2 regions of the Streptomyces sp. NPDC047917 genome follow, and region 1 is predicted to be linked to the other one. Evidence: riboswitches for the same ligand, from Rfam matches in the RefSeq annotation. Region 1 holds a riboswitch; the other holds the start of a gene.
The links. A riboswitch is a leader RNA that binds a small molecule or an ion and turns the genes downstream of it on or off. The one in region 1 is predicted to bind glycine.

Region 1 (4,037 bases):
ACCGCCGAGGGTCTTGTGCGTGGTGGTCGTGACGACGTGGGCGTGCGGCACCGGGTTGGGGTGCAGCCCCGCGGCCACCAGACCGGCGAAGTGCGCCATGTCGACCATCAGGTACGCGCCGACCTCGTCCGCGATGCGGCGGAAGGCGGCGAAGTCCAGCTGACGGGGGTACGCGGACCAGCCGGCGACGATCAGCTTCGGCTTGGACTCCTTGGCGAGGCGCTCGACCTCGGCCATGTCCACGACGCCGGTCTCGTCGACGTGGTACGGGACCACGTTGTAGAGCTTGCCGGAGAAGTTGATCTTCATGCCGTGGGTCAGGTGACCGCCGTGGGCCAGGTTCAGGCCCATGATCGTGTCGCCCGGCTTGAGCAGCGCGAACATCGCGGCGGCGTTGGCCTGCGCACCGGAGTGCGGCTGGACGTTCGCGGCCTCGGCGCCGAAGAGCGCCTTGATGCGGTCGATGGCGATCTGCTCGACCACGTCGACGTGCTCGCAGCCGCCGTAGTAGCGGCGGCCGGGGTAGCCCTCGGCGTACTTGTTGGTCAGGACGGAGCCCTGGGCCTCCATGACCGCGACCGGAGCGAAGTTCTCCGAGGCGATCATTTCGAGGGTGGACTGCTGACGGTGGAGCTCGGCGTCGACGGCGGCGGCGACGTCGGGGTCCAGCTCGTGGAGGGATGAGTTGAGAAGCGACATCAGGTGGTCCCTTGGGGTCTTTAGTTGCCGGAGAACTCGGTGTACTCGTCGGCGGAGAGCAGGTCGGCCGGCTCCTCCGTGACGCGTACCTTGAACAGCCAGCCGCCCTCGAAGGGAGCGGAGTTCACCAGCGACGGGTCGTCCACGACGTCCTGGTTCGCCTCGGTGACCTCGCCGGTGACCGGGGAGTACAGGTCGCTGACCGACTTGGTCGACTCCAGCTCACCGCAGGTCTCGCCCGCGGTCACCGTGTCACCGACCGCGGGGAGCTGGGCGTAGACGACGTCGCCGAGCGCGTTGGCCGCGTACTCGGTGATGCCGATCGTGGCCACACCGTCCTCGACGGCCGACAGCCACTCGTGCTCCTTGCTGTAACGCAGCTGCTGGGGGTTGCTCATGACCTGAATTCTCCTGTACGCGGGGGAGTGCTGATGAACGGTGGTCTTACGGTGTGAGACGCGACTGCGTCACTTCTCGATGAGCGCGGGGGTCACTTCTGGCGCTTGTAGAACGGCAGCGCCACGACCTCGTACGGCTCGTGGGTGCCACGGATGTCCACCGCGACGCCCTCGGTGCCGGGCGTGGCGTGCGCGGCGTCGACGTATGCCATGGCGATCGGCCTGCCCAGGGTCGGGGACGGGGCGCCGGAGGTGACCTCCCCGACGACCTGGACGCCGGCTCCGCCCACGGCGACAACGGGGTAGCCGGCGCGCGGCACCCGGCGGCCCTCGGCGACCAGGCCGACCAGCTTGCGCGGCGGAGCGGTCTCGGCGCGCTCGGCGGCGGCCTCAAGGGCCTTGCGGCCGACGAAGTCGCCCTCCTTCTCGAACTTCACGACCCGGCCGAGACCGGCGTCGAAGGGGGTGAGCTCCGTGGTCAGCTCGTGCCCGTACAGCGGCATGCCCGCCTCCAGGCGCAGCGTGTCGCGGCAGGAGAGCCCGCACGGGATCAGGCCCCGGGAGGCGCCCGCCTCGGTCAGCGCCTGCCACAGCCGCTCGGCGTGCTCGGGGGCGACGAACAGCTCGAAGCCGTCCTCGCCGGTGTAGCCGGTACGGGCGATCAGCGCGGGGACACCGGCGACCGTGCCCGGCAGACCGGCGTAGTACTTCAGGCCGTCCAGGTCGGCGTCGGTGACCGAGGCCAGGATGGCGGGGGACTCCGGGCCCTGGACGGCGAGCAGCGCGTACGCGTCCCGGTCGTCGCGCACCTCGGCGTCGAAGCCCTCGACGCGGGCCGTCAGCGCGTCCAGCACGATCTGGGCGTTGCCCGCGTTGGCGACGACCAGATACTCGGGGGCCTCCGCCTCCCCCAGCCGGTAGACGATCAGGTCGTCGAGGATGCCGCCGTCCTCGGCGCAGATCATCGTGTAGCGCGCCCGGCCCACGGCGACGGTGCCGATGTTGCCGACCAGCGCGAAGTTCAGGAAGGCCGCGGCCGCGGGGCCGGTGACGGTGATCTCGCCCATGTGCGACAGGTCGAAGAGTCCGGCCTTCGTGCGCACCGCGTTGTGCTCGTCGCGCTCACTGGCGTACCGCAGGGGCATGTCCCAGCCCGCGAAGTCGGTCATGGTCGCGCCCAGCGAACGGTGCAGGGCATCGAGGGCGGTGAGGCGGGGGGCGGTGCTCATGGATATGGCTCCCAGGGCATGACGACGAGGACGATCCCTCCCCATCTGTCATCGGAACCTGAGAGGTTCGCCGAGACCCCCTGGAAGGGTTCGGCTTGCACCTTGGGTGGAGCCGCGAAGCGGCCCGCTTTTCAGATCTGCCTCATCCACGCGGTACGGGGCCTGAGAGATTCAAGGGAGGAACTTGCTCCTTCGGCGCCCGGCACAGGTAGTGACCGGAACTCTCCCGCGCGGATTCGAACGGCCTTTATGCAGTTGGCCGGGCCATCATCGCACGCATCGGGCCGGAGTGGGGCCCCGGTCCCCCGCCGGAAATCACCGGCGTGGACGGTTGTGCCGCATTACCTTTTCTTTACACTTCAGGGGCATACGTGGGGTGATCCGACAGGGGGAGGGCGATGACGTTGCAGCGGTACGCGACGACCGCGGGGTTCGCACACGGGGCGATGCCCGCACAGCCGGGGGCCCCGGCCAGGGAGATGTCGGGGCGCGCGCCCGTCGTACGGGATCTGCGGGAGCGGGCCGGGCGCAGCCCGCGCGCCCTGCGGTTCGCGGCGGGCGACGTGGTCGTGGTCTCCGGGCTGCCCGGCAGCGGCAAGTCGACGCTCATCCGGCGCGCGGTGACGACGGCGCACGCCATCGACTCCCAGGACACCCGGGACCGCTGGGCGCGGTCCGTGCCCCGGTTATTCCCGTACGCCCTCTACCGCCCGCTCGTCCGTGCCGCCCACTACTGGGGGCTGTGGCGGGTGCTGCGTTCCGGGGTGTCCGTCGTCGTCCACGACTGCGGGACGCAGTCCTGGGTGCGCGGCTGGCTGGCCCGGGACGCGCGGCGCCGGGGCCGGGCGCTGCGGCTGGTCCTGCTCGACGTCACGCCCGAGACCGCGCGGGAGGGCCAGCGCGAGCGCGGACGCGGCGTATCGGGATACGCCTTCGCCCGGCACCGCAGGGCGGTGGGCAGGCTGCTGCGGGCGACGGAGAAGGGGCTGCTGCCGCCCGGATGCGGCTCGGCGGTGCTGCTGGACCGGGAGGCGGCGGGGCGGCTCGCCCGGATCGAGTTCACCGGCGGGCCGCCCGGCGGGCGGTAGCGGGGCGGAGCCGCTTCGGGGCCGGGCGTTAATCTTCTGCCGGAAGGCTTGGGCGAGAAGGGGAAGCAGTGGACGTTCCGGCGCAGGTCCAGTCCCATCCGCAGGGCGGATGGCCGGGCAACGAGCTCGAAGAAGTGCTGATGGCCTCGGTGGGCAGCCCGGAGGCGGGCGGACGGCTCGTCGAGGTGCTCGGCCGCAGCCAGGTCTGGGTACCGCTGCCCAACGGCGGCGGTCCGGACTCGGGGGCCCTGGACCTGCCGACGACGGAGATCGAGGGCGCCCCGTACGTCCCGGTCTTCAGCTCCGAACAGCAGTTCCTCGCCTGTGTCGGCGCCCACATGTCCTTCACCGTCGCGCCCGCCCGCGACTTCGCCCGCGGACTGCCCCCGCAGCTCGGCATCGCGGTGAACCCGGGCGGCGCGGTCGGGATGCCGCTGCCGCCGCCCGCCGTGGCCGAACTCTGCCGGGCCGGGCGCACCCCGCTGGACGGGCCGGCCGGCGGCGGCAGGGTCCGGCTGTACGAGCCGGACTGGAAGGAGGAGCCGGTCGACTTCCTGGCCGCCGCGGCCGGTGAGTTCGAGGAGAGCGGTGTGGTGCTCTCCGCCCGCCGGGCGCTCGCCAGC
Region 2 (4,037 bases), on a different contig from region 1:
CGGCTGACGCGGCCGGGGGTTCGGGCGCGGCCATTGTCAGTGCCGTAGGGCAGCATCGATTGATGTGAGAGCCGCGCCCACCATCCTGCATCTGGACATGGATGCCTTCTACGCCTCTGCGGAGCAGGCGGCGAAGCCGAGCCTGCGCGGCAAGCCGGTGGTGGTGGGCGGGCTCGGGCCGCGCGGAGTGGTCGCCACCGCGTCGTACGAGGCGCGTCGCTTCGGGGTGCACTCGGCGATGCCGACGGCGCAGGCGCGGCGGCTGGCGCCCAATGCGGCCTATCTGGTGCCGCGCTTCCAGCTCTACCGGACCGTGAGCGACCAGGTGATGGAGCTGCTGGCACGGCTCTCCCCGCTGGTCGAGCCCCTCAGCCTGGACGAGGCCTTCGTGGACCTGGAGGCCGGGGGGACGGCCGACGACACGGCCTCGGCGCTGGAGATCGGCGCGCAGCTGCGTACGGCGATCAAGGAGGTCACCGGGCTCACCGGATCGGTCGGGCTCGCCGGTTCCAAGATGCTGGCCAAGATCGCCTCGGAGGAGGCGAAGCCGAACGGCCTGCTGCTCATAGAGCCGGGCACGGAGCGGGCGCTGCTCGCGCCCATGTCGGTGCGGATCCTCCCCGGTGTCGGGCCGACGACGGCGGATCATCTGCGCCGGGCCGGGATGACGACGGTCGACGACCTGGCCGAGGCGGGTGAGGACGAGCTGGTGCGCCTGCTGGGGAAGGCGCACGGGAGCTCGCTGCACCGGATGGCGTTCGGGTACGACGACCGGCCGGTGGTCGCGGAGCGGGACGCCAAGTCGGTGTCGGTCGAGGACACCTTCGACGCCGACCTGCACGACCGGGTGCGGATCAGGGCCGAGGTCGAGCGGCTGGCCGACCGCTGCGTACAGCGGCTGCGGGGCGCGGGGCGGTCCGGGCGCACGGTGGTGCTGAAGGTGCGCCGGTACGACTTCTCGACGCTCACGAGGTCCGAGACGCTCCGTGGGCCCACGGACGACCCCACGGTGGTCCGTGAGGCCTCCGCACGGCTCCTGGAGGCCGTTGACACCACCGGGGGCGTCCGGCTCCTCGGAGTGGGGGTGACGGGGCTTGCCGACTACACACAGGAGGACCTCTTCGCGCAGGCCGCCGGGGAGCGCGCCGCTGCCGAGGAGTCGGCCGGGGAATCAGCCGGGGAACCGGCAGCGGGGACGGCACCGGCGGGGGACGAGGCGACCGGGCCGCCCGGCGATCCCCGGGCGGAGGTCCCGGAGAGTGCCGAGCAGCGCGCGGCACGGCGCTGGCCCGCCGGACACGACGTGCACCACGAGACGCACGGCCACGGCTGGGTGCAGGGCAGCGGCGTCGGACGGGTGACGGTGCGGTTCGAGGAGCCCGGATCGCCGCCCGGCCGGGTGCGTACGTTCCGGATCGACGACCCGGAGCTCCGGCCCGCCGATCCGCTGCCCCTGGTGCGTGACCCGCAGGACTACTCGTCCTGGCCGGCCAGCCTGCCGAAGTCCCTGTCCGGGCCGGTCTCCTCCGGCGCGGAGTCCAGTCCGTAGTGCCGGTAGAGCTGGAGCTCCTGTTCCGGCGAGAGGTGGCGGCCGACACCAAAGTCCGGCGCGTCCTTGATCAGGGCACGGTCGAAGGGGATGCGGAGCGTGTCCTCCACGAATTCGCTGGGTTCCAGGGGGACGAACGCGTCCCGGCTGAAGAGTCCGGTACGTACGGCCGCCCACTCGGGCACACCGGTCGCGTCGTCGAGGTACACCTCGTCCACGGTTCCGATCTTGGTGCCCTTGCGGTCGAACGCCTTGCGGCCGATCAGGCTGCGCGGATCGATGTCGGTCTGCACGGTCCCTCCCACTGGTCGCGGCTACTCCACTAGCACTACAAAAAGGCAGATCCGGGTGGTTGGCCACTCGAGAAATCAGCCACGAAGCCCGCTGGTAGGCTGGTCATGGCTGCTGACCCCGTGCGGGAGAGTCCTCCGGAGCTGATCCGAAGGCGCCGAAGGAGCAAATCCTCCCCGGAATCTCTCAGGCCCCCGTACCGCACGGACGAGGTCACTCTGGAAAGCAGGGCGGGTTTCGTGCGGCCGAGTGCCGGTGCGATTCCCTTCCTCACCGACGGTGAAAGCCGGTACGCCGCACGGCGCGCCGGTGAAGCTCTCAGGTTGAGATGACAGAGGGGGAGGCCGTTCGGGCACCCGCGCCGTGGTGCCCCTCGCAGGTCGTGACAGACCAGGAGGCCTCCACCATGACCCCCCGTCGCACTCCGCTCTCCCAGCTGGAGCAGGGTATTCCGTTCGAGCAGCGCCACATCGGACCCGATGCCGAGGCGCAGTCGAAGATGCTCGCCCAGGTCGGTTACGGCTCGCTGGACGAACTCACCGCGGCCGCGGTGCCCGATGTCATCAAGAGCGCGGAGGCGCTCGGGCTGCCGGCCGCTCGCACCGAGGCCGAGGTCCTCGCCGAGCTGCGCGAGCTCGCGGACCGCAACCAGGTCCTGGCCCCGATGATCGGGCTCGGCTACTACGGCACCTTCACCCCGCCGGTAATCCTGCGCAACGTCATGGAGAACCCCGCCTGGTACACGGCCTACACGCCGTACCAGCCGGAGATCTCGCAGGGCCGGCTGGAGGCGCTGCTCAACTTCCAGACGATGGTCGCCGAGCTGACCGGGCTGCCGACCTCCGGCGCCTCGCTGCTCGACGAGGGCACCGCGGCCGCCGAGGCCATGGCGCTCTCCCGGCGCGTCGGCAAGGTGAAGAACGGGGTCTTCCTGATCGACGCCGACGCCCTGCCGCAGACGACCGCGGTCATCGAGACCCGCGCCGAGCCGACCGGTGTCGAGGTCGTCGTCGCCGATCTGTCCGACGGAATCCCGGCGGAGATCGCCGAGCGCGGTGTCTTCGGCGTGCTGGTTCAGTACCCGGGCGCCTCCGGAGCCGTCCGGGACATCAAGCCCGTCATCGAGCAGGCCCACGAGCTGGGTGCGATCGTCACGGTCGCCGCCGACCTGCTCGCCCTGACCCTGCTCACCTCGCCGGGCGAGCTGGGCGCGGACATCGCGGTCGGCACCACGCAGCGCTTCGGTGTGCCGATGGGCTTCGGCGGACCGCACGCCGGGTTCATGGCCGTGCGCGAGAAGTTCGCCCGCAGCCTTCCCGGCCGCCTGGTCGGTGTCTCCGTCGACGCGGACGGCAACAAGGCCTACCGGCTGGCCCTTCAGACCCGCGAGCAGCACATCCGCCGCGAGAAGGCCACCAGCAACATCTGTACCGCCCAGGTACTGCTCGCCGTCATGGCCGGGATGTACGCGGTGTACCACGGCCCGGACGGGCTGCGGACGATCGCGCGGCGCACCCACCGCTACGCGACGATCCTGGCCGAGGGCCTGCGCGCCGCCGGGGTCGATGTCGTGACGGGCGCCTTCTTCGACACCCTCACCGTGCGGGTCCCGGGCCGGGCCGCCGAGACCGTCGCCGCCGCCCGCGAGCACGGGGTCAACCTGCGGCTGGTCGACGCCGACCTGGTCTCCCTGGCCTGCGACGAGACCACGACCCGCACGCAGCTCGCCGCGGTCTGGGCCGCCTTCGGTGCGGACGGGGACATAGAGGCGCTGGACGCCACTCTCGCCGACACGCTGCCCGAGGGGCTGCTGCGTTCCGACGAGATCCTCACCCACCCGGTCTTCCACCAGCACCGCTCCGAGACCGCGATGCTGCGCTACCTGCGCAAGCTCGCCGACCGGGACTACGCGCTGGACCGCGGCATGATCCCGCTGGGCTCCTGCACCATGAAGCTGAACGCGACCACCGAGATGGAGTCGATCACCTGGCCCGAGTTCGGCGCGCTGCACCCCTTCGCGCCGGCCGAGCAGGCGCAGGGCTTCCTCACTCTCATCCGTGAGCTGGAGGAGCGTCTCGCCGAGGTCACCGGGTACGACGCCGTCTCGATCCAGCCGAACGCGGGCTCGCAGGGCGAGTTCGCCGGCCTTCTGGCCGTGCGGGCGTACCACCGCGCCAACGGTGACGAGCAGCGCACC

Region 2: linked by a shared signal. The riboswitch ahead of gcvP (aminomethyl-transferring glycine dehydrogenase) and the one ahead of gcvT (glycine cleavage system aminomethyltransferase GcvT) in region 1 are both predicted to bind glycine.

Annotation. Positions count from the first base shown of each region.
Region 1 is NZ_JBIDCA010000023.1:12,433-16,469, forward strand. Features, by position in the region: gene glyA (serine hydroxymethyltransferase) at 1-699, opposite strand, end outside; gene gcvH (glycine cleavage system protein GcvH) at 720-1,097, opposite strand; gene gcvT (glycine cleavage system aminomethyltransferase GcvT) at 1,190-2,326, opposite strand; glycine riboswitch at 2,468-2,565, opposite strand; gene ACGF8B_RS39700 (AAA family ATPase) at 2,725-3,414, shown strand; gene ACGF8B_RS39705 (enhanced serine sensitivity protein SseB) at 3,483-4,037, shown strand, end outside.
Region 2 is NZ_JBIDCA010000017.1:8,601-12,637, forward strand. Features, by position in the region: gene ACGF8B_RS34930 (MerR family transcriptional regulator) at 1-7, shown strand, start outside; gene ACGF8B_RS34935 (DNA polymerase IV) at 65-1,549, shown strand; gene ACGF8B_RS34940 (PRC-barrel domain-containing protein) at 1,474-1,842, opposite strand; glycine riboswitch at 1,956-2,052, shown strand; gene gcvP (aminomethyl-transferring glycine dehydrogenase) at 2,247-4,037, shown strand, end outside.